Regions from separate parts of the Massilia sp. CFBP9026 genome, predicted to be linked through region 1. Evidence: predicted binding sites of a transcription regulator. Region 1 holds the regulator's gene; each other region holds the start of a gene.
The links. The regulator sigma-54, encoded in region 1, starts transcription at its own class of promoters, with help from an activator protein. The targets are predictions, from matches to a motif close to TGGCANGNAANCTGCTTT.
Positions count from the first base shown of each region.

Region 2: SOM28_RS12880 (MSMEG_0572/Sll0783 family nitrogen starvation response protein) is a predicted target of sigma-54. The motif match lies at 4,234-4,251, and genes of this name have one in related genera.
Region 3: SOM28_RS25680 (PEP-CTERM sorting domain-containing protein) is a predicted target of sigma-54. The motif match lies at 1,696-1,713, and genes of this name have one in related genera.
Region 4: SOM28_RS20800 (circularly permuted type 2 ATP-grasp protein) is a predicted target of sigma-54. The motif match lies at 4,241-4,258, and genes of this name have one in related genera.

Region 1 is NZ_JAXCWH010000012.1:17,611-24,844, forward strand. Features, by position in the region: gene SOM28_RS23410 (DUF5694 domain-containing protein) at 40-1,110, opposite strand; gene SOM28_RS23415 (enoyl-CoA hydratase/isomerase family protein) at 1,195-2,280, opposite strand; gene hpf (ribosome hibernation-promoting factor, HPF/YfiA family) at 2,406-2,765, opposite strand; gene SOM28_RS23425 (RNA polymerase factor sigma-54) at 2,841-4,319, opposite strand; gene lptB (LPS export ABC transporter ATP-binding protein) at 4,331-5,083, opposite strand; gene lptA (lipopolysaccharide transport periplasmic protein LptA) at 5,095-5,643, opposite strand; gene lptC (LPS export ABC transporter periplasmic protein LptC) at 5,685-6,293, opposite strand; gene SOM28_RS23445 (KdsC family phosphatase) at 6,305-6,856, opposite strand; gene SOM28_RS23450 (KpsF/GutQ family sugar-phosphate isomerase) at 6,856-7,234, opposite strand, start outside.
Region 2 is NZ_JAXCWH010000004.1:387,740-394,973, forward strand. Features, by position in the region: gene SOM28_RS12855 (UvrD-helicase domain-containing protein) at 1-229, opposite strand, end outside; gene SOM28_RS12860 (MSMEG_0570 family nitrogen starvation response protein) at 313-600, opposite strand; gene SOM28_RS12865 (sll0787 family AIR synthase-like protein) at 593-1,582, opposite strand; gene SOM28_RS12870 (MSMEG_0568 family radical SAM protein) at 1,579-2,682, opposite strand; gene SOM28_RS12875 (Nit6803 family nitrilase) at 2,679-3,668, opposite strand; gene SOM28_RS12880 (MSMEG_0572/Sll0783 family nitrogen starvation response protein) at 3,689-4,171, opposite strand; gene SOM28_RS12885 (MSMEG_0569 family flavin-dependent oxidoreductase) at 4,457-5,737, opposite strand; gene SOM28_RS12890 (MSMEG_0567/Sll0786 family nitrogen starvation N-acetyltransferase) at 5,734-6,309, opposite strand; gene SOM28_RS12895 (aminotransferase-like domain-containing protein) at 6,626-7,234, shown strand, end outside.
Region 3 is NZ_JAXCWH010000016.1:47,787-55,020, forward strand. Features, by position in the region: gene SOM28_RS25675 (IS1595 family transposase) at 1-722, opposite strand, end outside; gene SOM28_RS25680 (PEP-CTERM sorting domain-containing protein) at 861-1,646, opposite strand; gene SOM28_RS25685 (DUF3857 domain-containing protein) at 1,896-6,170, shown strand; gene SOM28_RS25690 (SPOR domain-containing protein) at 6,167-6,901, opposite strand; gene SOM28_RS25695 (type III pantothenate kinase) at 6,895-7,234, opposite strand, start outside.
Region 4 is NZ_JAXCWH010000009.1:57,308-64,541, forward strand. Features, by position in the region: gene SOM28_RS20785 (FAD-binding oxidoreductase) at 1-382, shown strand, start outside; gene SOM28_RS20790 (zinc-binding metallopeptidase family protein) at 583-1,701, shown strand; gene SOM28_RS20795 (alpha-E domain-containing protein) at 1,778-2,803, opposite strand; gene SOM28_RS20800 (circularly permuted type 2 ATP-grasp protein) at 2,805-4,217, opposite strand; gene SOM28_RS20805 (transglutaminase family protein) at 4,381-7,234, shown strand, end outside.

The sequences.
Region 1 (7,234 bases):
ATTGCGATAAGAACCTATCCCGGTGCGATCGTGCGGCATTTACCGCAGCACCGCCGCCGTATCCACCACCCGCACATCATGCATCTGATGCAGGTAGGCTTCCAGATACCCCTTGTGCGAAGCACCGACAATGACCAGCAGCCGCGTGCCCGGCATCACACCCACCACGTCGCGGATATTGGCCGCCATGCGCAGGTTGCGCGTTTCCCAGTAGCCCACGTAGGCGCGGCCGAAGCGCTGCGGTGACGGTTCGTTCATCGCCGCGCCGAAGTCGATCTCGAAGGTCGCCGCAACGTGGGCCGGCGAGTTGTAGGCGCGGTACATTGCCAGCAGCCCTTCCGGGGTATCGACGCCCCGGTCGAGGACCTCGTCCTCTTTCTTGCGCTTCGCATTGGCCGGATTGTCCCAGGCCTTCATGATCGCCTCGCCCGCCGCCTTGCGGTCGGCGTAGGGACGGCCTGCCGTCTGGTCATCCATCGCATACACGCGTTCATGCCCCAGCCGCGCTGCCAGCTGCGCCGCGATCGACACGCTTTCGTTGGGATGGACCGCGAGCTTTTGCAGCCGCGCGACCAGGACGTCATCGAGCCCATCGCCGGTGCGGCGCTCGGCGATGGACAGGCGGAGCCACTGGACCACGGCCGACGCCTCCTCGCCGCCCGCCATGAACACGGCCGCCAGATGCCGCCGCTGGGCCGCCGAGGGCGCTGCGGGCCAGGCAGCCAGCAGCTTTTCGGCCTCGGCGGTGGCCTGCGGCACGTCGAGCCCGGTCGCCGCCCTGGCCGGCGCGGTATCCCGGCAATAGGTGTCGACCGCCTCCTGGTAGCGCGCCGCATAACGGCGCATGAAATCGCACTGCGGCCCGGAGCGGTCCTCGACCGCGATCGCCTGCGGCTTCCAGGCCGCGAGCCGTTCGTTCAGCGGAGCCAGGCTCGATGCCTGGAAGGTCCTGGGCAAATGCGCCAGGTGGGGCGAGCCGAGCACCATGATTTCGTTGACCGGCCCTGTCGTGGGGCCCTTGAGCCGGCTCGGATCGAAGGCCGGCTGGTAGTCCTGCGCGGCGGCGCTGCCGCATAAAGTCATCGAGATCAGCAGGGCACGCAGGCGCATCGGTCTTCCTTTCAAATCATGAAGGCCCGATGTTCACACCCCGTCGCTACGATGTCACGCAAAAATGGATATGCATGGAAACGTTTATGCAAGATGCCTGAGCGGATGCGCGTGCTCCGGCCACACCGGTTCGAAGAAGCGCGCCACCATCCCGGGCGTGACCTGGTCGAGCGATGGCGGATTCCATTGCGGCGCATTGTCCTTGTCGATTACCAGTGCGCGTATGCCTTCCAGCACTTCGCCATGCTCGAAATTGTGGCGCACCAGCGAGCGTTCCATGCGCAGGCAGTCGGCCACGTCGAGCGCGGCGCCGCGCGCCAGCAGTTCGTGGGTCACGCACATCAACAGGGGCGAACGCTGGCGCATGGCGGCCAGCGCCTTGTGTGCGAACGGTGTTGCGTCGCCTTCGAGCGATCCCATGATCGCGGCGACCGACGCCGCGCCGAAATGCGCATCGATGCTCTTGCGCCGGACCTGCAATTCGCTTGCCCCCGCCATTGCAGCAAACGGCGCCGCGAAGGCGCGGATCGCCGCCGGCAGCCCGGCGCCTTGCGTCGACGCGATCAATGCCTTCAGGTCAGGCAACTCGGCGCTTGGCACGAACACGTCGGCCAGGCCGATATACAGCGCGTCGGCGGCGCCGATCGTCAGTCCGGTCAGGCCCAGGTAGTTGCCCAGCTGTCTCGGCGCATGCGACAGGAAGTGGCTGCCGCCGACGTCGGGGAACAGGCCGATGTTCACCTCGGGCATGGCCATCCTGGTACGCTCGGTCACGATGCGCAGCCCGCAATCCGGGCCGCCCTGGGCGATGCCCATGCCGCCGCCCATCACGACGCCATCCATGATGGCGATATAGGGCTTCGGATAGAAATGGATCAGGTGGTTCAGCGCGTATTCTTCGGTGAAGAAATCCTCGAGCAGCGCGCTGCCGCCCATCGGCGACGCATGGCCGACCTCATGGAAGAAGCGGATGTCGCCGCCCGCGCACAAGGCCTTCTCGCTGCTGCTGGTCAGTACGACCGCCTCGACCTGCCCGTCATGCTCCCAGGCGCGCAGCACGTCGGTCAGCGCGCGCACCATCTCGAGCGACAGCGAATTGAGCGCCTTTGGGCGGTCCAGGGTGATGATGCCGGTGCGGTTGGCGATGCGGGTCAGGACGTGGTCGGTCATGGCGTGATCCGTAATGGAAAGACATGCATTTTACCGAACACATAGATGCGCGTAGTACCGGGGAGGCTGGATGCAAAAAGGGCGTCCCCTCAGACGCCCTTAGCTAGTGTGAGCCCTGCGCCTGATCAGGCGACAGCAGCGTCTTCGCCGTCGATTTCCGGCATGCGTTTGATCGAAGTACGGCTATGGTCTTTCAGTTGCTGCTTGTGTTTGAGGATCTGTCGGTCCAGCTTATCCATCAGCGTATCGATCGCGGCGTACAGGTCTTGTGCAACGCTTGCCACGTGCAGGGTCTTTCCCGACACCTGGACGTTGATCTCTGCTTTCTGCCTTTTTTCTTTTTCAGTGAGGTTGTCGACGGCCAGGAAGACGTGGGTGTCGATCACCTGGTCGAAATGGCGAATGATGCGCTCGAGCTTATTCTGAACGTATTCACGGATGGCGGGGGTTACTTCGAGATGATGGCCACTGATTGTGAGGTTCATACACACTCCTTTGAAAATGTTGCACCGTGTGGACCGCACCAACGCGACAAGGCACGACGGGTGTGGACGGCGCAGTTACAAGGACTTGCGGAGGCTTACAGGGGGTATCTTGAGGGCTTCACGGTATTTTGCAACCGTGCGGCGCGCGATGACCATGCCTTGTTCCCCGAGCATCTCCGCGATCTTGCTATCGGATAAAGGGTTCCTAGGGTCTTCTGCTCCTGTCAATTGTGCGATGAGCGCACGGATTGCCGTCGAGGATGCTTCGCCTCCCGCCTCGGTGGCAACGTGGCTGCCGAAGAAATACTTCAACTCAAACATGCCGTGCGGGGTCAGCATGTATTTCTGGGTTGTGACACGAGAAATTGTGCTCTCGTGTAGGCCTAGTGTATCAGCTATCTCACGTAAAACAAGGGGCCGCATGGCAACCGCGCCATGGGAGAAAAAATTGCGCTGGCGCTCGACGATGGCCTCCGCCACACGCAGGATGGTGTCGAAACGCTGGCGCATATTCTTGATGAGCCACTTCGCTTCCTGCATCTGCGCGCCCATCTGCGCCTCGCTCTTGCCCTGCTTGAGCAGGCTGGCGTACAGGCTGTTGACGCGCAGGCGCGGCATCACGTCGGGGTTCAGGGTGACCGCCCAGCCGCTCTTGGAACGGCGCACGATCACGTCCGGCACCACATAGTCCGACACGTTCGAAGCGAACGCCGCGCCCGGGTGCGGATTGCATTGGCGCACCACGGCCTGCACCTCGCGCAAGTCTTCGTCGTCGCAGTCGAGCGCTTTTTTCAGCTTGCTGTATTCGCGCTGGGCGAACCAGCTCAGGTAACCCTCGACGATCTTGAGGGCCATGCGGCGCGTGACCATCGGCACACCCGGCATGCGCCGGATCTGCAGCGCCAGGCACTCGGCCGCGCTGCGCGCGCCGACGCCCACCGGGTCCATGCTCTGCACCAGCGCCAGCGCGCAGCGCAGCTCGTCGATCTCGATATCGAGCTCTTCGGGCAACCGCGCGTGGATCTCGTCGAGCGGTTCCTCGATGTAGCCGTTGTCGTCCAGCGCATCGATCACCAGCTCGGCCAGCGCACGGTCGCGCGCCGACAGGGTGGCTTCGCGCACCTGTTCCATCAGGTGTTCGCGCAGGGTGATGGCGCAGGCTTCCAGTTGCGGGCGGCCGTCCTCGTCCTCGCCGCCGCTGCCGGAAGACGGCGCACCGCCCTCGCTCCAGTCGGCATCAACGCGATCGTTGTCGGCGCCGCCCTCGAAACCTTCGCCATCCTGCGCCGGCGCACCCTCGCCCTCGGCCTGCTGGCCGGGCGCCGGCGGCGCTTCGCCGCTGGCGGGTGCATTGTTGATCGCGCCATCGGCCAGCAAACGCACCGACCGGTCGAGCGGATCGTCGAGCCGCTCGAGCAAGGGGTTATCGCCCAGTATCTGCTCGATCTCCTGGTGCAGCTCGAGCGTCGACAGTTGCAGCAACCGGATCGACTGCTGCAGTTGCGGCGTAAGCGCGAGGTGCTGCGAAGTGCGGAGTTGCAGGGACTGTTTCATCTAGGCGTCGCTCACATGCGGAAGTGTTCACCCAAGTACACGCGGCGCACCGACTCGTCCGCGATGATGTCGTCAGGGCGGCCGGAGGCAAGCACCGCGCCCTGGTTGATGATGTAGGCGCGGTCGCAGATGCCAAGCGTCTCGCGCACGTTGTGGTCGGTGATCAGGACACCGATCTGGCGCTCCTTCAGGAAGCGCACGATGCGCTGGATCTCGATCACGGCGATCGGGTCGACGCCGGCGAACGGTTCGTCGAGCAGCACGAAGCGCGGATTGGTCGCCAGCGCGCGCGCGATCTCCACGCGGCGGCGTTCGCCTCCCGACAGCGACAGCGCCGGATTCTCGCGCAGCTTCTCGATCTGCAGGTCGGCCAGCAGGGTGTCGAGGCGCTCGTTGATCTGGTCTTTCGACAGCGGCTTGCCGTTGTCCTTCTGCAGCTCGAGCACGGCGCGGATGTTCTCTTCGACCGTCAGCTTGCGGAATACCGAGGCCTCCTGCGGCAGGTAGGACAGGCCCAATACGGCGCGGCGGTGGATCGGCAGGCTGGTGATGTCGGTGCCGTTGATGTCGATCGAGCCGGCGTCCGACGGCACCAGGCCGACGATCATGTAGAACGAGGTCGTCTTGCCGGCGCCGTTCGGGCCCAGCAAGCCGACCACTTCACCGCATTCGACCTGCAGCGACACGTCGCGCACCACCAGGCGCTTGCCATAGCTTTTCTGCAGGCCCTTGACGACCAGGGTGCTGCAATCGCCCAGCTCCATCGGGATTGCCGTCATTGCGCTCCTCCGGCTGGGGTGCGCTTGGGCGAGAGGATCAGGGTGCCGCGACCGCCGCCAACCTTGCTCTGGCCGCTGACGTCGTTGCGCACGGTGGCCACTTCCTTGCGGCTGTCATACGAGATGAAAGGGCCGGTGACCTGGTTGCTCAGTTGATCGTTTTCCAGTTCCTTGATCAGGGCATTCGAGTACAGGCGCACCAGCTCGGCGCGCTCGTCGTACTCGATGCGCTCGGCCTGGCCCTCGACCCACAGGTTGGGACCGCCGTCGCGCTTCTGGCGGAACGTGGTGAGCTTGCCGTTGTTGGCGGTGAGCGTTACCGTCATATAGCCTTCGGGCGTTTCCCTGACCACGGCGCGGTCGGCCTTGAGCAACAGCGTACCGCGGGTAAGGATCACGTTACCAGTAAGGGTACGCACGCCGTTGACCCCGTCGAGATCGGCGGAATCGTATTCGACCTGCGCGGGCTTGAGCGAGTCGGCACGTTCGGCGGCTGCCGTCAGCGACAGCAGGGAAAGGAGTACGGCGGCAAATAATTTTTTCATGATAGGGAATGCTGGTCCTGGGTTATCACACGGTGCAGGGCTTACTGGCGCGGGCGTGGCGGATAGATTATCTGGCCTCGGCTGGACATGTGCACTTGCTGGGTGGCGTTGTTGGCGACCATGCCGGTGCCTTTCACGCTCGATGCCCCAAGCTGCAGGTCAACCGGGAGGTCGGTCTTGACGATCTCTTCGTCGGGTAGCACGGTCAGCGCCTGGCTACGCAAGTGCAAGGACTCGCTCTGCGCGGTCTTCGGGCGCTGCAGGTCGACGTCGCCCATCAGTTCGACCCGGTGCTCTTCGTGGAACACCTGGGCGTTCCTGGCGACCACCGTCATTGGCGGGCGGCCCGGCTCGACGCCGCGCAGCAGCGGCTGGTCGACATGCGAGACGTCGCCGCGCGGGATGTGGGCCAGGTGCTTGCCCGACAATACATAGCTCGGCTGGCCATTCTCGGTCATGCGCACGAACGAGAAATTCTCGACGATGTAGTCCGGTTCGTCCGGCGGCCCGCCCAGCTGGGCGTCGATGTCGGAGGCCTGCATCAGTTGCAGCAGCCAGAAGCTGCCGAAGGCGAAGAAGACGCCGATCACGATCATCGCCAGGAGATTCCAGCGATGCGCGGTACGCTTGTTTTGGACGATGGTGGCCATGGTGCGTGACCTCAGGCGAAGTACGGCGCGAGCGCCTGGTCATAGGTGCCCTGGGCGCGCATCACGAGATCGCACACCTCGCGCACCGCGCCGCGGCCGCCGCCATTCTTGGTGACGTAGTGCGCGCGGTGCTGCACCTCTGGATGGCCGGACGGCACCGCGACGGCGAAGCCGACGCGCGCGAACAGCGGCAGGTCGATCACGTCGTCGCCGATGTAGCCGCACTGCTCGGCGGTGAAGCCGGTGGCCTCGAGCAGCTTGGCGAAGCCGATGCGCTTGTCGTGGATGCCCTGGTGGACGTGCGAGATGCCCAGATCGGCCGCGCGCTTGACGACGATCGGCGACAGGCGCGCGCTGATGATCGCGGTCTGCACGCCGGTCTTGTTCAACAGCTGGATGCCCAGGCCGTCGAGCACGTTGAAGGTCTTGGTGACTTCGCCGTCGGGACCATAGGTCAGGCTGCCGTCGGTCAGCACGCCGTCGACGTCGAAGATCATGACCTTGATGCGGGCCGCGCGTTCCATATGGGCCAGCGGGGTAATGGCGGGAATGAATTCACTCATCAAATCACCTTGGCGCGGGTCAGGTCGTGGATGTGCAGCGCGCCGACCAGGCGGTCGTCTTCATCGACCACCAGCATCTGGTTGATGCGGAATTCTTCCATCACGGCGACGGCGTCGACCGCCAGCTGCTCGGGGCGCACGCGGCGCGGGTTGGCGTGCATCACGTCGCGGATCTGGATGTCCGAGAAGTCGTGCATGCGCTCGATCACGCGGCGCAAGTCGCCGTCGGTGAACACGCCGACCGGACGGCCTTCGGCGTCGACGATGGCGGTCATGCCGAGGCCCTTGCGGGTGACTTCGAGCAGCGCTTCGACCAGCGAAGTTTCGGGGCGCACGCTCGGCACCGCGTCGCCGCTGCGCATCACGTCGCGCACATGG
Region 2 (7,234 bases), on a different contig from region 1:
GCAACATCGCCGACAGACGGGTCAGCATCTCCTTCGCCGCCTTGTTCGTGAACGTCACCGCCATGATGCCGGCGGGCGACACCTGGTTGGTCTGGATCAGCCAGGCGATGCGCGTGGTCAGCACGCGCGTCTTGCCGGAACCGGCGCCAGCAAGGATCAGCGCGCTCTGCGATGGCAGAGTGACGGCGGCCAATTGTTCGGGATTAAGGTTGTGAAGAAGGGTCTGCATCCGGCCATTATACCGCCGCGTTTTACTGTATGCCCATCCAGTTCGCACCGCCGCAACGTTTGCCGGATGCGCTCAGGTCGAAGTCAGGATAGAAATCGTTCGACCCGCACGACTGCCTCGCAGTCATCCTGGAAGGCCGCCGCCCTCCTTTCGATGCGCGCCAGCTGGTCCATGGCCGACGAACAGGCAAAACCGTATTTGGCGCGGACCCGCTCGCTGGCGGCGGTCAGCCCGCTACGGCTGCGCGCCAGGAACTCGGCCAGCGCATACGGCGTGCCGGCGTCCAGATGCTCCTTGATGGCTGTCGACGGCGAATAGCAATCGTCGGTGCTGGCATCCGGCCAGCGGACCACAAAGCGTACTTCAGGCATGATTTCCTCCCCTATTGCGTTCTTCACTGCAGCCGATGAAGGCTTCCTGTTCAAAATCCCACAGCGCGACCCGTTCGGCGCCGCGCCGCAGCGTGACGGCGCTCCCCGCTTCCGTGCGGCCGATCGCGGCGCAGGCGATGCCGCGCGCCGCGAAGCGCGCCAGCACGGCGTCGAGGTGGGCGTCGTCGACGCCGAGCAGGAAGCCATAGCTCGGAAAGACGCCCAGCCAGCGTTCCAGGTCGACGCCGTCCGGGCGCGGCACCAGATCGACGTCGATGACGGCGCCGATGCCGGAACATTCGAGCAGCATCAGCGCCGTCCCGACCACGCCCGCCATGCTGATGTCCTTGGCGGCCATCGCCAGGCCGTCCTCGGCCAGCGTCGGCAGGATCTCGAGGTCGGCGCGCAGGCGCTCCGGCGACGCGCCCACACTGGCATTCCAGTAGGCATACGGTTCCTGGAAGCGGCCGCGCAAGTCGATCGCGGCGACCAGGTGCTGGCCCGGCCGCGCATCGAAGCTCGTGAGCAGGCGCCGTGCGCGGCCGACGATGGCGACCGACAGCTGTTCGCGGTCGGTGCGTCGATTGCTGTGGCCGCCGACGATGGGAACGCCATACGCGAAAGAGGCCGCCGCCATCCCCTCCAGCACCGGCGTGGCGGCCTCGCCGCCGCGGCTCCACAGCGCATCCACGACCGCGGTGGGCCGTCCGCCCATGGCATAGATGTCGCTCACGTTGACCATCACGCCGCAATAGCCAGCGAACCACGGTTCGCGCTCGACGAACTGATTCAAAAAGCCTTCGATCGCGAACAGCAGGTAGCCGTCGCCATCGGGAATCGCGGCGCAATCGTCGCCGATGGCGACGCCGCTGGGCGCGGCCCCGCGCAGGGCCGGCAGCACGCCCTCGATGTCGCGCTTGTGCGCGAAACCGGGGCTGGCGCGCAGGGATTCGGCCAGCGCTTCCAGCGTGGTGTCCCTCATGCCGCCGGCCGCTTTTCGTAGGTCGACAGGGTCGAGCAGGCCCCGCAGCGCCCGCAACCGGCCTTGATGTCGGCCGCGCGCAGATTGCCGCGCGCGAGGATCTCCGCCAGCGGCGCCAGGATGGCGCGCATGAAGGCGGCATCGGGCGCAGGATGGTCTTCGAGCGGCGTGCCGGTCACGGGCACGAACGGCACCACGAAGGGATACACGCCCATGCCCACCAGGCGCTCGCTCACGGCCAGGATGGCGTCTGGCGTGTCGCCCAGGCCGGCCAGGATGTAGGTGCTGACCTGGCCCGCGCCGAACACGTCGACCGCCGCCTCGAAGGCGCTGAAGTAGCGTTCCAGGGGCACGCTCGCCTTGCCCGGCATGATGCGCGCGCGCACCGCCGGCGTCACGGCTTCCAGGTGCATGCCCAGTGAGTCGACGCCGGCATCGCGCATGCGGCGGAACCATGCATCGTCGTCGGGCGGCTCGCACTGACCCTGGATCGGCAGGTCGACCGCCGACTTGACGGCGAACGCGCTCTCGCACAGGATCTGCGCGCCGCGGTCGGTGGCGTTCGGGGTGCCGGTGGTCATGACCATGTGTTTCACGCCGTCGAGCAGCACCGCGGCGCGCGCCACCTCGGCCAGCTGCTCCGGCGTCTTGCGCAGGATGGTGCGGCCGGCCGCCAGCGACTGGCCGATCGCGCAGAACTGGCAGGACTTGCGCCGGCTTTCGTAGCGGATGCAGCTTTGCAGGACCGTGGTCGCCAGCACGTCGGCGCCGTGCAGCGTGGCGATTTTCGAATACGGAACGCCGTCGTAGGTCTGCAGCTTGTAGAAGCGCGGCTGGCGCGGGAAAGACACGACGGCCAGCTCGATCCCGTCGCGCACGATGCGGGTCGAACCGTCGGCGCGCGGCGCGGCGACGTAGGGCGAGCTCCAGGAGCTGGCCGTATGCACCGGGACCATCACCGTGTGGCCGTCGATCGTGACCGCCTTGTGGTCGGTCGGGCCGGCGCCGCCGCGCCGGCTGGGCGCGCCGACGCTGGTATCGCCCAGCCTCAGTCCGACCGACTGCAATTCCGCAATCAACTGCTGGTTCATGGGGTTCATGGCTGCTCCAGTGCTTGGGTTGAGGTCTGCGTGCCGTGCGGCTCGGCCGTCTGCATGGTTTGCATCGGCGCCGTCTGGCGCGGATCGATCATGAGGCTCAGGAGTTCGGGCCGCGCGTAGTGGCCGACCGAATCCATCATGCGCTTGCGTTTCGTGATCAGGGCCAGGTCCAGGTCGGCCACGACCATGCCTTCGCCGCTGCGCAGCGGCTCGGCCAGCAGCTTGCCTTCGGGCGAGACGATGGCGGTGCAGCAGCCGCCGCGCAGCGCCTTGCGGCGTTCTGGGTCCGGCGTGATCGCCTCGACCTGGGCGTCGGTAAGCCAGCCGGTAGCGTTCACGACGAAACAGCCCGATTCCAGCGCATGGTGGCGGATCGTCACCTCCATCTGGTCGGCGAAGATTTGCCCGACCATCGAGCCGGGGAACTGGGCGGCATGGATTTCTTCGTGCTGCGCCATCAGCGCGTAGCGCGCCAGCGGGTTGTAGTGCTCCCAGCAGGCCAGCGCGCCGAGGCGGCCGACGGCGCTGTCGACCACCTTCAGGCCGCTGGCGTCGCCCTGTCCCCAGACCATGCGCTCGTGGTAGGTCGGCGTGATCTTGCGCCGCTTGAGGATCAACTCGCCGTCGGCGTCGAACACCAGCTGCGTGTTGTACAGCGAGCCGTGGTCGCGTTCGTTCACGCCGAGCACCACCACGACGCCGTGGCGCCGCGCCGCCGCGCCGACGGCGTGGGTCACCGGTCCCGGCACCACCACCGCGCGCTCATACAGCAGCAGGTGTTCGGGACCTTGCTCGAAGGGCGGCCGGATGAAGGAGAAGTAGGGATAGTAGGGCACGAAGGTCTCCGGGAACACCGCCAGTTGCGCGCCCCGCGACGCGGCCTCGGCGATGGCGTCGCAGACCTTGGCGACGGTGCCGTCGGCGCTGTCCAGGCTTGGTGCGATCTGTACCGCCGCCGCCCTGACCACCCTGTTCGCTTGGTTCATGGTCCGCCCTCCTCCGGTGCCTACAGGGTCCAGGTATCGATGACGACCGCGTTGTCGCGCAGGTGCAGCAGCTTCAGGTCGAGCACGTCGAGTGGGCTGATCGGACGGATGCCTTCGACCAGCGCCGGTTCGCCATGGCCGTACAGCGCCTGCAGCGCGAAGCGGCAGGCGTAGACCTTGCCGCCTTCTTCCATGAACTTGGTGAGCTGCTTGCTGTAGTTCTGGTGGCCGGGGAAAGCCTCGTCGCCGATGGTCGGGAAGCCGCGCTGGATGCCCAGGGTGACGCCCGGTCCGTACATCAGGATCGAGGTTTCGTAACCCTTGCGCTGCAGGCGGGTGGCCTGCAGCATGTTGACGAAGCCGATCGAGCCTTCATAGGCCACCGTGTGGAAGGTTACCAGCGCTTTCTCGCCCGGCTTCGCCTTGACGTCCTCGAATACCTTCTCCTCGTAGTCCACGAAGAAGTCGCCTTTCTGGTGCTTGGCTTGGGTAACTGCTGGCATGGTAGTGCTCCTGTCTAGTGGTTGAATTGGTGCGGGAAACCGAGGCCCGCACAGGGGGATTGATTGCATGCTCCGTGCCAGTCAATGCCGCTTCGGGCAGGCATTGAATGGAGCGTTGTCCATTCAAGCCGCCGTCCAAGAGGCATGCCGGCGCGGTGCGCGACAGCGATCCTGTCAAACCGTCCAGTCAATGACGGCGGCAGGTTTAAAGCGAAGCGTGCCGGGGTTGCATCGCGGCGGTGCGGCAGATGCCACATCACGGCGCGCGCGCTGCACCTTGGCATGTCAGGCATACCGCAGCGCCGGTGCGCCTGCCAGGTCGGTGATGTGCTCCGCGAGGTACTCGGCATCGCGCGCCACGCCCGAGAAGCGCCCGGAACCCCAGGTGTGCAACCACGGTAGTCCCAGGAAATACAGGCCCGGCTGGTTGCTGATGCCACGCGCATGCACCGGATGGCCGCGCCCATTGAAGACCGGCGCATTGACCCATTTGAAATCGGGCGCGAAGCCGATGCACCAGATCACGGCCGCGATGCCCTCGGCGCGCAGGTCGAGCATGTCGGCCTGCGCGGGGTCCGGCTCCCATGGCGCCACGTAGGCGGCGCCGGGCGGGGCAGAGATGCCCTGGGCCGCGATCCAGCTGTCGATCGAGGCGTTGATGCGGTTGTAAACTTGGTCGGCCTGATCCAGGTTGGCCTTCAGGTTGGGCGCGAAGCCGAGCCGCGTCCCATCAAGATCTGTCAGGGTGCCGTGCAGCCGCATGCCCTGCAGCGCGAAGGCGCGCAGGTCGATGTCGCGGCCGCCGTCGCGGCCCGTGACGTAATGGTTGGTGTTGTCGCGCACGCCTTCGCGCAAGGGATGCTCGCTGACCGACTTGTCGTAATAGCCCATGTCGGCCAGCCAGTCGACCACGTCGCGGCCGCGATAGAAGCGCGCGCAGCGTGGCGCGTCGCCGGTGGCCAGGTGAACGCGGCGGCCGGCCAGGTGCAGGTCTTCCGCGATCTGCGCGCCGGACTGGCCGGAGCCGACCACCAGCACCGCGCCTTCGGGCAGGCTGTGCGGATTGCGGTAGTCGGCCGAGTGCAGCTGCACGATGCCGGCCGGCAGGCGCTCGGCCAGGCGCGGAACGATCGGCTCCTGGTAGCAGCCGGATGCCACCACGACCTGGCCGGCCGTGGTCTCGCCGATGCTGGTGCGCAGCGCGAAGCCGCCGCTCGCCAAAGGCGCCACCTCGCGCACCTCGACGCCCTCGCGCACCGGCGCATTGACCTTGGCGATGAAGCCGTCCAGGTAGTTGACGATCTGCTCACGCCGCATGAAGCCGTGCGGATCGTCGCCGGCATACGGGTGGCCGGGCAGCTGGCATTGCCAGTTCGGGGTCACCAGCGAGAACGCGTCCCAGCGCTGGGTGCGCCAGGCATGCGTCTGCACGTGCTTCTCGAACACGATGTGCCCGATGCCGGCCTGCTGCAGGTAGTAGCTCATGGACAGGCCGGCCTGGCCACCGCCGACGATGGCGACGTCGTAGTGCGCATCGAGCGCAGGCAGGATGGTGGGGATGGTCATGCTGGTTCTCCGGTGGGAAGGTTGGACGACGATGCCGGCCTGGCCGCCAGGCCGGCGTAGCCGGCTTGCGGGGTGTGGCAGGGCGGATAGCTGGCCAGGTCGGCTTGCATCAGGTGATGCGGCCGTCCCAGCAGGGTTTCCTCGTGCAGCACGTGCCAGTCGAGGCGCTGGAACAGGGGCACGTTCTGGCTTTGCACGTGGGCGCGAAATGTGCTGCAGCCCAGCGCGCCGGCGCTGGCCACCGCCAGGCGGATGAGGGTGATGCCGAGCCGGGCATGCTTGCGCCAGGCCGGATCGACGGCCAGCCGCGAGCCGAACCACAGGCCGCTGCCTTCGTCGTGGATGCGCACGGTGCCGATCACCTGGTCGGGCATGCCGGCCAGGCACGACAGCGCGACCAGTAGCTGCGCCCGTTCGTCGACCGCGTCGCGATCGTCGTGCGCGAAGATGCCTTGCTCTTCGCAGAACACGGCGCGGCGCAGGCGGTAGGCTTGCTGGGCCTCCCATGGCAGGGTGACCCATTTCACGCGAAACTCGCTGGGCAGATAGGCGAGAGGCAGCTCATTCATCATGATCGATCTCCTGGCAGGCGATGCATGGATTGAATGCATGGGGCGTGCCAATCAATCGCGCCGGACGCTGGACTTGACTGCAAGCGTTTGCGGTCATTCGCGGCGACGGCGCGGCCGCCGCTTCTGGCACGCGCCTTGCATCGGGGCAGACGAGGGAGGCGGTTTTTTGCGTCATCCGCGGGCTCCATACATTCGCTGCATACAATCGGCGCCGGGGGCCGCCACACGATGTCGCGGATACCGCATCATGCGGGTGCGTGTTGAGCCTTTTCGGTGCTTGCGCGCGCCTTCGCAAACGTCATGGAGGTTGGCGGCAATGAGCAAGAAATTCGATGGCTGGATGCCCAGGCTGAAGAAGGCGAACACGCCCGGCGCCCTGCCCTTCTACCAGCAGATCGCCAATGCGATTGCCGACGACATCACGACCGGCCGCCTGATGCCGGAGCAGCGCCTGCCGGCCCAGCGCCGGCTGGCCGCCGGTCTCGGGATCGACTTCACCACGGTGGCGCGCGCCTATGTCGAGGCGCAGCGGCGCGGGCTGGTCGACTCGACGGTGGGACGCGGCACCTTCGTGTGCGGCAAGCGACGTCCCGCCATCCCGCGCGCGGTCGAAGGGAGGCCGAACATCGACCTGTCGATGAATATGCCGCCCGAGCCGGCGTCGCCCGAACTGGCGCAACTGATGCAGGCCGGCTATGCCGAAGTCGGCGCCCGGCTGCGCGACCTGCTGCGCTACCAGGACTTCTGCGGCTCGCGCGACGATCGCGAAGCCGGCGCGCTTTGGCTGCGCCGGCGCGGCCTGGTGGTCCCGCAGGAACGGATGCTGGTCACGCCGGGCGCCCAGTGTGCGCTGCTGGCGGTGCTCGCCACGATCGCGCCCGCGGGCTCGGTCGTCTGCTGCGAAGAACTGACCTATCCGGGATTG
Region 3 (7,234 bases), on a different contig from region 1:
TGGGCACGGGCGAAGGCGGGATAGGCGGCGTTGGCATCGGTGACCAACAGCGCCTGGGGATCGAGTTTCGGCAGCAAGTGTCTGACCAGCTGGGCCACCTTCAAGGCGCTGCGACCGGTCACGGCGTCGATGGTCTGGCCGCTGCGGTCGCGCGCCACCAGGATGCAGTCGAGGTGGTGCGAAATGCCGCGCAAGGCGGCTCTGCCGCCACGCTTGCGCGGCTTGCGATCGAGCTTGCGTGACCCCTTCTGCGATTCGAGCAGGAACATTTCATCGGCCTCGACGATGCCGACAAGGCGCTCGGGCCGGTCGTCCTTGACCCGGTCGAGAAAGCGATGGCGCCAGCGGAAGGTGGTGTTGGGGTGCACGCCGACCCGCTTGGCCGCAGAGCGGACCGTGCGGGAATCGAGCACCGTGTCCAGATAATCGAGCCACCTGCCCTTGTGCCTGAGCCGCGCCAGTGGTGTACCGGTCAGGTCGTTGAACGTGCGGCCGCACGCGCAACAGCGAAAGCGTTGCAGGTCGTTAGCGTGACCATGCCGATGGCAACGCTCGCAGCCGCAATCCGGGCAGCAGCGCCCCTTTGACCGGATCTCGTCGATGAGGGCGACCACCCGGTCGAGCCCGGCTGCTGGATGCAGGGCGGCGAGCACCTGCTGACGCTGCGGCTGGTTCAGTTGAGGCAGTTGGGCGAACAGCTTCTCGAACTTCGGCGCTTTCATCGTGCGCTCCCGATCGATGACGACCAGGATTGGACCGCGGGTCAGCTCAGCAGTTCAATGCTCATCCATATCTAACGATGACAGCGCCATGAAAAATGGCCGGCGAACCGGCCATTTCTTCGAGCGGAAGGAAACCGCTTATGCCTGTGCGGCGTTGCGGCGACGACGCAGGAAGCCGATGGCGGCCAGTCCGGCGGCGCCGAGCAGCAGGCTCGCTGGTTCAGGCACTTCGGCCGGGGTCTCGATCTGCGTGTAGTCGAGCGAGACCTTGCTGCCGGTCAGCATCAGGTCGCCGCCGATCGCGAGGTTCAGCGACAGTGCGCCATGTTCGAGTATCTGCTGGATCAGCGACTTTTCGGTGATCGTGCCGGTCAGCTCGAAGCCGCCCTTGTAGTCGTTCTTGACCAGGACATCGGTGTTGGTCACGACCGATTTGTAGTAAGTGCACTTCTCCTTGTGTTTCTGCTTCTTGCACTCCGCCCCGTCGTAGTGGAGGTAGGAGTACGAACCGGTCGTTTCCTGCGTCGTCAACAGCTTCGTCGCGCCGCTGCCGAGCACCAGATCGCCGAACATCAGCATGGCGCTCTCCTGCTCGGACGTCTTGGTGGTCGTATTGGTCACGCCGACTTCGCGGTACTTCCAGTTGGTCCACGGGTGCGGCTGGTAATTGCCAATGGTCGTCGTGGTCTTGGTCGATTTGCTCCAGGTATCCGTGCCATCGTCCAGGAAGGTGAAGGAGAACGACAGGCTGTTGACCTCGTAGTTTCCGGTCAGGTTGGACAGTCCGCCGTAGACGGGATTGTAGCTACCGTTCGACAGCTTTCCAGGACCAAACGTGCTGTCCATGTCCAGGATTGCGGCAGAGGCCGAGGTCGAGATCGCGCAAGCAACAGCCAGCAGTGCAGTACCAAAGATCTTTTTCATGATTTCCCCAGAGTAATTTATATTTTATGAAAACAACTTGTTTTGATAATAAGCAACTGCCGTGCCAGCTCGATAAGTCTTTGATTTGATTAACTTAAGTTTTATGGCATAAGTATTGATGTAAAGATTTTCGACACCTCGAAGGTCGGCCCTTCTCATTTTCGCTACAGTCGCGCGACGATCCACGCAGGACCCTTGCAAGGCGGAAAGCCCATGGTTACTCTTCAGTAAATACTGAAAACTATCCTCATGCGTTACGCTCCCATTGCCCTTGCCACGCTGCTGGCGTGCTCGAATGTCTCCTCCGTCCTTGCCGCCCCTTCCGGGCACGCTGCCGCTGCCAAGCCAGGCAAGCCAGGCAAGCCAGGCAAGCCAGGCTGGCAGCGCGCGGCGCCATTGCCGGGCTGGGCCCAGCCGCTGGCCGACATACCGCGCACCGAACGCCTCGATGCCGTGGTGTTGCGCCTCGACGAGACGCAGGCGCTCGTCGCCGACCAGCCCGCCTATCTCGTCAACCGCGCGATCCAGGTCAACGACCGCAGCGCGCTGCCGGCGATCGGGCAGGTGAGCCTGAGCTACCACGCCGACTACCAGACCCTGAACCTGCACCGCGTCGCAATTCTGCGCGATGGAAAGGTGCTGGACCGCACCGCGACCGTCGATGCGCGCGTCCTGCAGCGCGAGGAGGCGCTCGGACAGGGCATGTACGGCGGCGCCAGCACCGTCCAGTTGCTGCTGGAAGACGTGAGGATCGGCGATACCTTGTGGCTGACCTATAGCGTGGCGGGCGCCAACCCGGTGTTCGGGAAACAGTGGTTCGGCGAGTATGCGTGGGACCGCGCGTCGCCGGTCGAGCGGCGCCGGCTGACCGTGCTCTACCCGAAGGGGCGCAAGCCGGCCTGGCGCCAGCTTGGCGACTACCGCAGCGTCCCGATCGCGCCCCGCAGCATCCAGGGCGGGGCGCTCGACATGCTGGTCTTCGAGGGCAGCGGCATCGATGCGATCGAGTCCGAGCCTTCCGTTGCCCGCGATTATTTGCCGGCCAGGACGCTGCAGTTGTCCGAATTCCCCGACTGGGCTTCGGTGGCGCGCTGGGCCAGCGGGTTGTTCCCGCCAGCGGACAGCAGTCCCGCGCTCAAGTCACTGGCCAACCGGTTCCGCAGCCAGGGCACGCCCTCGGCGCAGGCGGCGGCCGCCCTGCAATGGGTGCAGGACGAGGTCCGCTACTTCAGCGTCGCGATCGGCGAGAACTCGCACAAGCCGCAAGCCCCCGCCACGGTGCTCCAGCGCCGTTTCGGGGATTGCAAGGACAAGAGCTACCTGCTGGTCGCGCTGCTGGGGGAGCTTGGAATCGCGGCGCGGCCGGTGCTGCTGTCGGCCAGCGCGCCGCAACTGCCGGCCAAGGGCGGGCCGTCGCCGGGCTGGTTCGACCACGTCATCGTGGAGTTGCAGGTCGATGGCAAACGCTATTACGTCGACCCGACCGGCGCCGGCCAGCAGGCGCCGCTCGCGAAGCTGTCGGCGCCGTTCCCCGGTGCCGCAGGCTTGCCGGTCGATCCTTCCGCCACCGCGTTGATCGTGCTGCCGGAACAGGATGGACAGGTCCCCGAATACGAGGTCGTGGAAACCATCACGGTCGCGGACTACGAGGGCGACGCCGCGCTGGCAACGCGCGAGATCTTCCGCGCCGGGATGGCCGAGCGTGCGCGCCCGGGCTTTGCCGCGCTCTCTCCGCTGGAGCTGAAGAAGACCGCGCTGAGGGATTACGAGAAGCGCTATCCCGGCGTCGTCCTGCTCGAAGCGCCCGCGGTGGTCGACGACAAACAGGCCAACCAGCTGGAGCTGCGCGCACGTTTTCGCCTGCCCAAGGCGGTCAAGCCGGTCGATGGCGCGCATGCAATCGACTACCGCGTGCGTCCGCTCGATGGCGTGCTGACGCTGCCGGACAACCTGGTGCGGCAGTTTCCGCTCGAGATGCCGGCGGCGCGCTTCCATGGGCGCTATCGTCTCGACATCGTCTGGCCGGACGACGTGCGCGCCAGGCAGGCGCCATGGTCGCGCCATATCGACAACCGCTATTTCCAGGCCCAGGAAAGCTACGTCTTCCGCGGCAACCAGGTCAACCACATGGTCGACTATCGGGCCAAGGCGCTCACCATCCCGGCCGCCGACGTGCCGGAGCTGCACGCGCAAGGCAAGCAGCTCGACGAGCTGGCATATGGCCGCTACAGCCTGCGAGCGAGCGACAAGATCGGCGTCCAGGCGCTTGGCTACAGCGCCCGCGACGTCGACCTGGTGCGCATGGCTGCGGTGGCCGGCGAGCTGGTGCTGGAGATGGACAAGCTCGACGACGGCAAGATCGCGCGCGCCGATGCCTGCCTGCTGGTGAGATTGGCGCGCGATACCAGGGGGCTGCTGGAGGAGCCCACCCTGACCATGCTGGCGCGCGCGCAGCGCATCGTCAGGGACGACGCCAGCGATCCGGATGCGCGGGCCTGCCGCGCGGCGCTGGCCTTCGAGGCCGGCGACCACGCGTCCAGTGTCCGCCTGTACCGCCAGCTCGACGGCGAGCTGGCCGCCAGGGATGCCACCGGACTGCGTAACCTGGCCTGGGCGCTCATGGAGCAGGGCGAGGTCGACCAGGCGCTGGCAGCCATGGGGCGCTATCTGGACGCGCAGGCCAAGGCCGACCCGTCGGCCGGCGCCGAACTCGACATCATCGACCAACTCGCCTTGTTGCAGCGCGGCCGACGCCCGCTGCCGCCTGGCGCCTTGCAGCGCGCCGCGAGCGCGCCGGATGCTCCGTGGCCCCGGCCGCTGCTGGCGATGCAGGCGGGGCTGATCGGCCAGGACGCGCTGCTGGCGCAGGTCGACGCGATGCCCGAGCATTCCCGCGCCCATGCGTTGACGGAAGCGCTGTTCTACGTCGGGCAGCAGCGGCTGGCGGCCGGCGACAAGGCGGGCGCCGTGGCGGCATTCAGGCGCCTGGAGGAAACCGGCATCCGCAGCTCCACCCTGTACTTCCAGGCCATGGCCGAGCTGAGGAAGCAGTTCAACGCGAGCAGCAACGCGCAAGAGCCGTCCCTTCCCGACAATCCCGATGTGCGCCAGTTGACCGGGCGCGCGGAGCGCGGCGATGCACAGGCCCAGTTCAGGCTCGGATGGGCGTATGAAAACGGTCGCGGCGTCCCCGCCGACCTGGCCGCGGCGGCGCAGTGGTACCGCAGGGCTGCCGACAACGGCGATGCCACGGCTTATTTCGCGCTGTCCGAGTTCTACCGGCTCGGGCAGGGGTTGCCGAAGGATGAGCAAAAGGCGGTGGCGCTGCTGCGCACCAGTGCCGAACTGGGCAATCCGTACGCGATGGCCATGGTGGGTTGGCGCTACTTCGATGGCGAGGGCTATCCGAAGGATCCCGCTTATGCGATTTTCTGGTACGGGCGTGCGGCAGCGCGCGGCGTGGCCAATGCCGCTTATGCCCTGGGACGGGCGCTGTACGAGGGGCGCGGGGTGGCGCGCGACCTGCCTGCGGCGGCGGCGCTGTATCGCGCCGCGGCAGACCAGGGCAGCGCCACGGCCCAACTCGACCTGGGTTATATGTACGAAAATGGGGAGGGGCTGAGCAAGGACATGAAGCAGGCCGTCGCCTGGTATCGCAAGTCGGCCGAACAGGGCAATGCGATCGCACAGCATAACCTGGGCCTGCGTTACGAGTATGGCGACGGCGTCGCGGCCGATGAACGGACGGCTGTCGCCTGGTATCGCAAGTCTGCCGAGCAGGGCTATGTGAGGGCGATGACCAAGTATGGCTACTTCCTGGAAAACGCGAAGGGCTTGGCGCGCGACCCCGTGCAGGCGCATGGCTGGTACCTGAAGGCCGCCGGATTGGACGACGTGACCGCGCAATACAACTTGGCCCAGCAGTACAACTTCGGTCGCGGCGTGGCCGCGAATCCCGCCGAGGCTTACCGGTGGTACCTGAAAGCCGCCGACAACGGCGACCTCGATGCGATGACCGAGGTTGCCAGCACCCTGCAGGATGGCGAAATCGTGCCCAGGGACATGGCGCAAGCCGTGCGCTGGATGACGGCGGCGGCTGACGGCGGTGAGCCCCTTGGCATTTTGCGGCTCGGGATCATGTATTTCAAGGGCAATGGCGTGCCACGCGACTACGACCGTGCCCATGCCTTGTTCGACAAGGCCAGGGCGGCCGGCCAGCCGATCGCCAATTATTGGCTTGGCCTGATCCACGAGGGCGGACTGGGCCGCGCCAGCGATCACGCAAAGGCGCGCGCGCTGTACGCGCTGGCGCCGGACCTGGTCGAAGCCAATGTCCGTCTTGCCGCCATGCAGGCCGAAGGCAAGGGCGGTCCGCGCGACATGGCGTATTTCAGGGATTTGCTGGAACAATGGGCGCGCGAGGGCGAGACCGAATGGCTGGAACAGCTGGCGAGCGCTTTCGATGACGACACGCTGGCGCAGCAGGTGCGTGCACGCCTGCGCCAGTTAGGCAACCGAGGCTAACGGCAATCGCCCAGCGTCGCGCCTGGATAATTGCTGGCGATACCGGATAGCCGCGTACGCAGCGACGGTTCGATCGCGCGGTACTGGAACGCCGTACGCGTACCCTGCGGACCGCGCGGCAAGACCTGCACGCCGCGCACGCCCTGGCGCTGCAATTGGGCCACCAGCTTCTGGGCCGCGCTGTCGGTCTTGAACACACCGAGCGAGATGGCCCAGCGCAGCGGCGAGTCGCCCTGCATGATGTAAAAATTCTCGACACCGCGTTCCTTGAGCTCGGCCGAGCGGCGCTGGGCGCCTTCGCGGCCGCCGTTCGGCGGCAGGTAGACCAGGCGGCTGGTCACTTCCTGGAAGGGAACCTCGACCCGCGACTGGCGCGCCGCGAGATCCAGGCTCGCCACCCGCGTTTCGAAACGGCGTGCGTCAGCCGCGCTGAAAGGTCCGGCCTGGACGCAGGCGACCAGGTTGGCCGCGACGGCCACCGGCGCCGTGGGCGGAGGTAAAGGCGAGGCGGCCTCCTGCGGCGCGGCCTCTCCGGCTTCTTCCTGCTCGGCCTCATCCAGCGCGCGCTTGGCCTCGACCGCCGTCAGCTGTGTGATGCGTTCGGGCGCCAGCTGGTTCTTCAGCCGCGCCGGCTCGCGTTCGCCGGCCCCGGGCTGGCCGAGGACGCCCTGGCCATAGGCCAGCAGCGCCGCGTTCGCGGCCAGCAGCGCCCAGAATACGAATTTCAGCAAGGCGTTTCCCCTTTCGTCGATGCGGCCGCCGCTTGCAGGCCGACCAGCACGATATTATCGACCACCTGGTGCGCGACCTTGAGCGCCGGCGCGATATACGGCGCCGCCCCGCCCGAGACGATGCAGGCCGAGGCGCGGTGGCCGGCGACGGCGCGCTCGATCGCGCCGGCCTGGGCCGACAGCACGCCGGAGAGAATCGCGTCGTTGGTGTTGTCGCCGAATAGCGCGGGCAGGGCGCCCGGCGCCACCTGCGGCAGTTGCGCCGTATTCGTGGCCAGGCTGGACGCCATCAGCGCCAGGCCGGGCAGGATCATGCCGCCCACGAACAAGCCA
Region 4 (7,234 bases), on a different contig from region 1:
TGCCGGCAACCTGCCCACCTCGCAGTGCGAAATCTTTCTTGGTCTGTTGGGCGGCCAGGCCGGGGCGCCGCCGCCGCAGGCGACCGCCTATCCGCACCGCGACGCGCTGTACGTGATGAACGTGCACACGCGCTGGGACGATCCGGCCGACGACGAACGTTGCATTGCCTGGGCACGCGATTTCTTTGCGGATGCCACGCCGTATGCGAGCGGCGGCGTCTATGTCAACTTCATGCCGCAGGACGAAGGCGAGCGTACGTCCGATGCGTATGGCGCCAACTATGCGCGCCTGGCGCAGATCAAGGCGACCTACGACCCGGACAATCTGTTCCGTACCAATCAGAATATTCGGCCGGCGTCCGCTGCAGCTGCGGCCGGCTGACCCGCTGCGGCTTCGCTGGCGCCGCAGAAACGGCGCCAGCGGCCGGAACTCGCCATCGTTGTGTCCGCACTGCTCATTGCAGCAAGCTCGTCGCACGCGCGCACGATATGCGGCGTTGTCTGACACGTGCCTGCCGGGATCGGTTTTGCTGTTAGATTATTAATATCGAATACGCCCGTCAGCCCACTCTTATTTCTGCCATGAAAACCTTTCACTGCGACAAGTGCTCACAACAGATTTTTTTTGAAAACACCCTCTGCTTCAACTGCGACAGCACGCTCGGCTACCAGCCGGCCACGCGCAGCGTCAACAGCTTCGAGCAGACCGAGGAGGGCCTGTGGCGCAGCCTGAACCGCACCGACGCCGGCAAGGTCTATAAACAATGCAGCAACTATGTTCAGCACAATGTATGCAACTGGATGCTGCCTGCGGATGACCCTCACGATTTATGTGCCTCGTGCCAGCTGACCGTGATCATCCCGGCGCTGACCTCCGAAAAAAACCGCATCCTGTGGGCGCGTCTCGAAGCGGCCAAGCGCCGTCTGCTGTTTTCGCTGGCGACGCTGAACCTCACCCCGGCGTCGAAGGAAAACGAGCCGGAGACCGGCCTTGCATTCCAGTTCCTGGAAGACGGCGTGACGGACCAGTGCGTGATGACCGGCCATGCCGACGGCGTGATCACCCTGAACATCGCCGAAGCCGATCCGGCCGAGCGCGAACGCACGCGCGAGCAGATGCACGAGCGCTATCGCACGCTGCTGGGCCATTTCCGTCACGAAAGCGGCCATTACTATTTCGACCGCCTGGTGGCCAATAGCCCGTGGATCGACGAATACCGCTCCCTGTTCGGCGACGAGCGCCAGGATTACGGCGAGAGCCTGAAGCGTCACTATGAGAACGGGCCGGCCGACGACTGGGCGGAGCGCTTCGTGAGCAGCTATGCCAGCTCGCACCCATGGGAAGACTGGGCCGAGACCTGGGCCCACTACCTCCATATGATCGATACGCTGGAGACGGCGCACTCCTGCGGCCTGCAGCTCAAGCCGCGCAAGGCCGACGAGCCGGCGCTCGACGGCATCACCTTGCCGACCAGGACGGACGCGTTCGACGATACCCTGAGCGACTGGTTCGCGCTGACTTATGTGCTCAACAGCCTGAATCGCAGCATCGGGATGCCGGACTCCTATCCGTTCACGCTCAGCCCACCGGTACTGGAAAAGCTGCACTTCGTGCACCGCGTCGTGCGCGCCCAGATCAAGCAAGCGACGGCGCCGGTCAAGCCGGCCGCGACGCCGGCGCCTGCCACGCCGGGCGCCTGAGCCGACGCACCGTCATGAAGCCCGCACCGCCGTTTTCCTCAAAACGGTGCGGCGCGCGCCATGCCGGTGCATCCCGTCACGCCGTCTGGGTCTGGGTTTGCGTCATCCCGCCCAGGGTCTGCGTCTGGGATTGAGTCTGTCCTTCTTCGGAAGAAACCGGCTCGATCGGGATCAGGAAGTCGCGGCTGATGCCGTTGCCCAGTGCGTCGACCGACGCCAGGAAGCGGGTCAGGAAGGCGTGCAAGCCTTCTTCGAGGATGTCGCCGATCGGGGCCGACTGCAGCATGGCGTACAGTTCCATGGCCAGGCGCTCGGTATCGTGCGACTGCGCATTGCGCACGTCCTTCAGGTTGGCCACCACCGCGGCGATGCACGCCACCAGCGAGCGCGGCATTTTCTCTTGCAGGATCAATAGCTCGGCCACGCGCTTCGAGGTGATGGCGTCCCGATAGACCTTGCGGTAGGTCTCGAAGGCGGACACCGAGCGCAGCAGCGCCGCAAGCTGGTAGAACTCCGCCTGCGTCCCGGCCTGGACCGCATCGTGCGCTCCGAACCTGAACTTGACGTCGAGGATGCGCGCCGTGTTGTCGGCCCGTTCCAGGAAGGTGCCGAGGCGGATGAAGTTGAACGCCTCGTCCTGGAGCATGGTGCCCAGCGTGACGCCGCGCGACAGGTGCGAGCGGTACTTGACCCATTCCAGGAACTGGCCGGGATCGTGCTCGAAGGTGCGCTTGCCGAGATGCTGCTGCAGCATCAGCCAGGTCGTGTTCTCGGTTTCCCATACCTCGGTGGTCAGGGAGCCGCGCACGGCGCGCGCGTTCTCGCGGGATGCGCGCAGGCAGCTGGTGATCGAGGACGGGTTGTCCGGATCGCGGACCATGAAGTCGATCACGTTCGCTTGCGTCAGCGCGGGGTACTTGGCCTCGAACTGCGCCTCCAGCTCGGACACGCCCAGCATGCTGCGCCAGCCCTTTTGCTCGGCCTGCGCCGACTGCGGCATCAGCGAATACTGGACCCGGACATCGAGCATGCGGGCCGTGTTTTCGGCCCGCTCGGTGTAGCGGGCCATCCAGAACAAATGATCTGCGGTGCGGCTCAACATGCTAGTTCTCCAAAATCCAGGTGTCCTTGGTGCCGCCGCCCTGCGACGAATTGACCACCAGCGAACCTTCCTGCAGCGCCACCCGGGTCAGGCCGCCCGGCACCATCGACACGGTCTTGCCCGACAAGACGAAGGGACGCAGGTCGATGTGGCGCGGCGCGATGCCCGCTTCGACATAGGTCGGGCAAGCCGACAAGGCCAGCGTGGGCTGGGCGATATAGCCGTCCGGGTTGGCCACCAGGCGCTCGCGGAAGGCCTCGATCTCGGCGTGGGTCGAGGCCGGCCCGACCAGCATGCCGTAGCCGCCCGCGCCGTGCACTTCCTTGACCACCAGCTCGGGCAGCCGCGACAGGGTGTACGCGAGATCTTCTTTCTTCCGGCACTGGTAAGTCGGCACGTTGTTCAGGATCGGTTTTTCGCCCAGGTAGAACTCGATCATGTCCGGCACATAGGGATAGATCGACTTGTCGTCGGCCACCCCGGTACCGATGGCATTGGCCAGGCCGACCCGTCCGGCACGCACCGCGTCGAGCAGGCCCGGCACGCCCAGGGTGGACTCGGCGCGGAAAGCGCGTGGATCAAGGTAGTCGTCGTCGATGCGGCGATAGATGACGTCGACCTGCTTCGGCCCGCGCGTGGTGCGCATATAGACGGTGTCGTCGCTGACATACAGGTCTTGCCCCTGCACCAGCGCCACCCCCATCTGCTGGGCCAGGAAGGCGTGTTCGAAATAGGCAGAGTTATGCATGCCCGGCGTGAGCACGACCACGGTCGGATCGTCGAGGCCGTGCGGCGCCACGGTGCGCAGGTTATCGAGCAGCAGGTCGGGATAGTGCTCGACCGGCGCCACGCGGTTGCTCGCGAACAGCGCGGGGAACAGCCGCATCATCATCTTGCGGTTTTCCAGCATGTAGGACACGCCGGAAGGCACCCGCAGATTGTCTTCCAGGACGTAGAACTCGCCCTCGCCCGCGCGCACGATGTCGACCCCGGCGATATGGGCGTAGATATTCGAAGGCACCCTGACGCCCTTCATGGCGGGCCGGTACTGCGCATTGTTCAGGATCTGTTCGGGCGGGATGATGCCCGCCTGCAGGATATCCTGGTCATGGTAGACGTCGTGCAGGAAACGGTTCAGTGCGGTCACCCGCTGCACCAGGCCGGCCTGCAGCTTGGCCCACTCGGCGGCGTCGATCACGCGCGGGATGATGTCGAAGGGGATCAGCCGCTCCTTGCCGGCATTGTCGCCGTAGACGGCGAAGGTGATGCCCACCCGCTGGAAGGTCAGCTCGGCCTCGGCCCGCTTTTGCGCGATCAGTTGCGGCGACTGCAAGGCAAGCCAGCGCGCGAAGGCGTCGTAGTGAGGCCTTGCTGTTGCCGCAGAGGAATACATTTCATCGTAAAATTTCGGCATCGGATCCTCCAGTGGCATAGGTGCAATCAAGAAACGTGCCAGCTCGGCGGCGCCGCACCAGCGAATTATATTGCGGGTATGAATCATGCTTGTGCACAGTTGAAACAGGAATATATCGATGTGCTGGTATCGTTCGTGACCACCCCTATAAAGGCATTCCCGCATGGCTATCCGGATCGCGCTGCACCACAAGACCAGCTACCGTTATGACCGGCAAGTCGCCCTCTCGCCGCATGAGGTGCGCCTGCGTCCGGCCCCGCATGCGCGCACGCCGATCCTGTCGTATTCGCTGTCGGTGCTGCCACAAGAGCATTTCATCAACTGGCAGCAAGACCCATACGGCAATTACATCGGCCGTTTCGTGTTCCCGGAAAAAACGGACACACTCGAGTTCACGGTCGACCTGATTGCGGACATGACCGTCATCAATCCCTTCGATTTCTTCATCGAGAGCTATGCCGAGAATTTCCCCTTCGCCTATCCGGCGCAACTCAAGGCGGAGCTGAGCGCGTATGCCCAGGCCGAGCCGCCCGGTCCCCGCCTGCTGGCCTGGGTGGAGGCGGCGCGGCGCGAGCTGCTGGCGCAGCCGATGAATACCAACGACTTCCTGGTGGCGATCAACCAGCGCCTGCAGCGCGATATCGCCTACCTGTTGCGGATGGAGCCTGGCGTGCAGACGCCGGAAGACACACTGGAAAAGTGTTCCGGCTCATGCCGCGACACCGGCTGGCTGCTGGTGCAGATCCTGCGCGAAATGGGGCTGGCGGCGCGCTTCGTCTCGGGCTACCTGATCCAGCTGCGCGCCGACCAGGAAGCACTCGACGGTCCGAGCGGCCCCCTCGAAGACTTCACCGACCTGCATGCCTGGACCGAGGTGTACATTCCCGGCGCCGGCTGGATCGGACTCGATCCGACCTCGGGCATGCTGGCGGGCGAAGGCCATATCCCGCTGGCCTGCACCGCGCTACCCTCGTCGGCGGCGCCGGTGACGGGCTTCAGCGACCAGGCCGAGGTCACCTTCATCCACGAGATGACGGTCACCCGCATCCATGAAGACCCGCGCGTAAGCAAGCCGTACACGGAAACCGACTGGCAGGCCATCGACCGTCTCGGCCAGCAGGTCGATGCCGATCTGCTGGCCCAGGACGTGCGCCTGACCCAGGGCGGCGAGCCCACCTTCGTCTCGATCGACGATATGGACGGACCGGAATGGAATACCCTGGCACACGGCGACAAGAAGCGCGAACTGGCCGGCAATCTGATGCACCGGCTGAAAAACCACTTCGCGCCGGGCGGCATGCTGCACTATGGCCAGGGCAAATGGTATCCGGGCGAGCCGCTGCCGCGCTGGGCCCTGAATATCTTCTGGCGCGTCGACGGCCAGCCAATATGGCTCGATCCGTCCCTGTTCTCGGACGAATATATCGACGATGGCTATGGCAGCGAGGAAGCCGGCCACTTCATCGTCGAGCTGGTCAAGTCGCTCGGCCTGCCGGCGGGCAGCGCCATCGCGGCCTATGAAGACGTGCTGCTGCAGGCCCAGCGCGAGCAGGCGCTGCCGCGCAACCTCGATCCCTTGCAAGCCGACCTCAAGGCGCCGGAGGAACGGCGCCGGCTGGCGCGCCTGCTCGAGCGCGGCCTGGGCCAGGTGGCCGGCTATGTGCTGCCGCTGCAGGCGAAGGAATACGACCCGGCCGTCATGCTCGGCACCAGCTGGCGCACCTCGCCCTGGCCGCTGCGGCGCGAAAACCTGTACCTGCTCGAGGGCGATTCGCCGATCGGCCTGCGCCTGCCGCTGGCCACGCTGCCGTGGGTGCTGCCCGAAGAACGCGATCCCGGGTTCGATGTCGATCCGTTCGCGCCGCGCGCCGCCTTGCCGGCCGTGAAGAAGGACCGGCGCCCGGTGCTGGGTCTGGCCGCCGGCAAATCGGCGGACAAGGCCGCCAGGGCCGGCAAACCGGTTACGCCGGCCGCGCCAGCCGAACCGGCCGCGCGCGACGTGATCCACACCGCGCTGTGCGTCGAAGTGCGCGCCGGGCGCCTGTATGTGTTCATGCCGCCGCAAAAGCGCATCGAGGATTACCTGGCGCTGGTCAGTGCGGTCGAAACCACTGCCGCCAGGCTCAAGATGAAGCTGCGGATCGAAGGCTATGCACCGCCGCGCGACCCGCGCATCAAGTTGCTCAGCGTCACGCCCGACCCTGGCGTCATCGAAGTCAATATCCATCCGGCCGCCACCTGGAATGAGCTGGTGCACAACGTGACGACCCTGTACCAGGAAGCACGCCTGACGCGCCTGGGCACCGAGAAATTCATGCACGATGGCCGCCACACAGGCACCGGCGGCGGCAACCACGCCACCCTGGGCGGCGCCAGCGTCGACGACAGCCCGATGCTGCGCCGGCCCGACCTGCTCAAGAGCCTGATCACCTATTGGCAGGTGCATCCGGCCCTGTCCTACCTGTTCTCGGGCACCTTCATCGGGCCGACCAGCCAGGCGCCGCGGGTCGACGAGGCGCGCGACGACAATCTGTACGAGCTGGCGATCGCCTTCCAGCAAATGGACCAGGTGCTGCCCACCCTGCACCCGGGCGACAAGCCGTGGATGGTCGACCGCCTGCTGCGCAACCTGCTGGTCGACCTGACCGGCAATACGCACCGCGCCGAATTTTCGATCGACAAGCTGTATTCGCCGGACGGCCCGACCGGCCGCCTGGGTCTGGTCGAATTCCGCGCCTTCGAGATGCCGCCGCACGAACGCATGAGCCTGCTGCAGATGCTGTTGCTGCGCGCGCTGGTGGCGCGCTTCTGGAAACAGCCCTGCCAGGCCCGTCTGGTGCACTGGGGCACCGCCCTGCACGACCGCTGGATGCTGCCGCATTTCGTCGCCCAGGATATCCGCGACGTCGCGCGCGACCTGCGCGCGGCCGGCTATGCCTTCGAAGACCGCTGGTTCGATCCCTTCATCGAGTTCCGCTTCCCGCGCTTCGGCAGCGTCGTCTACGAGGGCGTCGAGA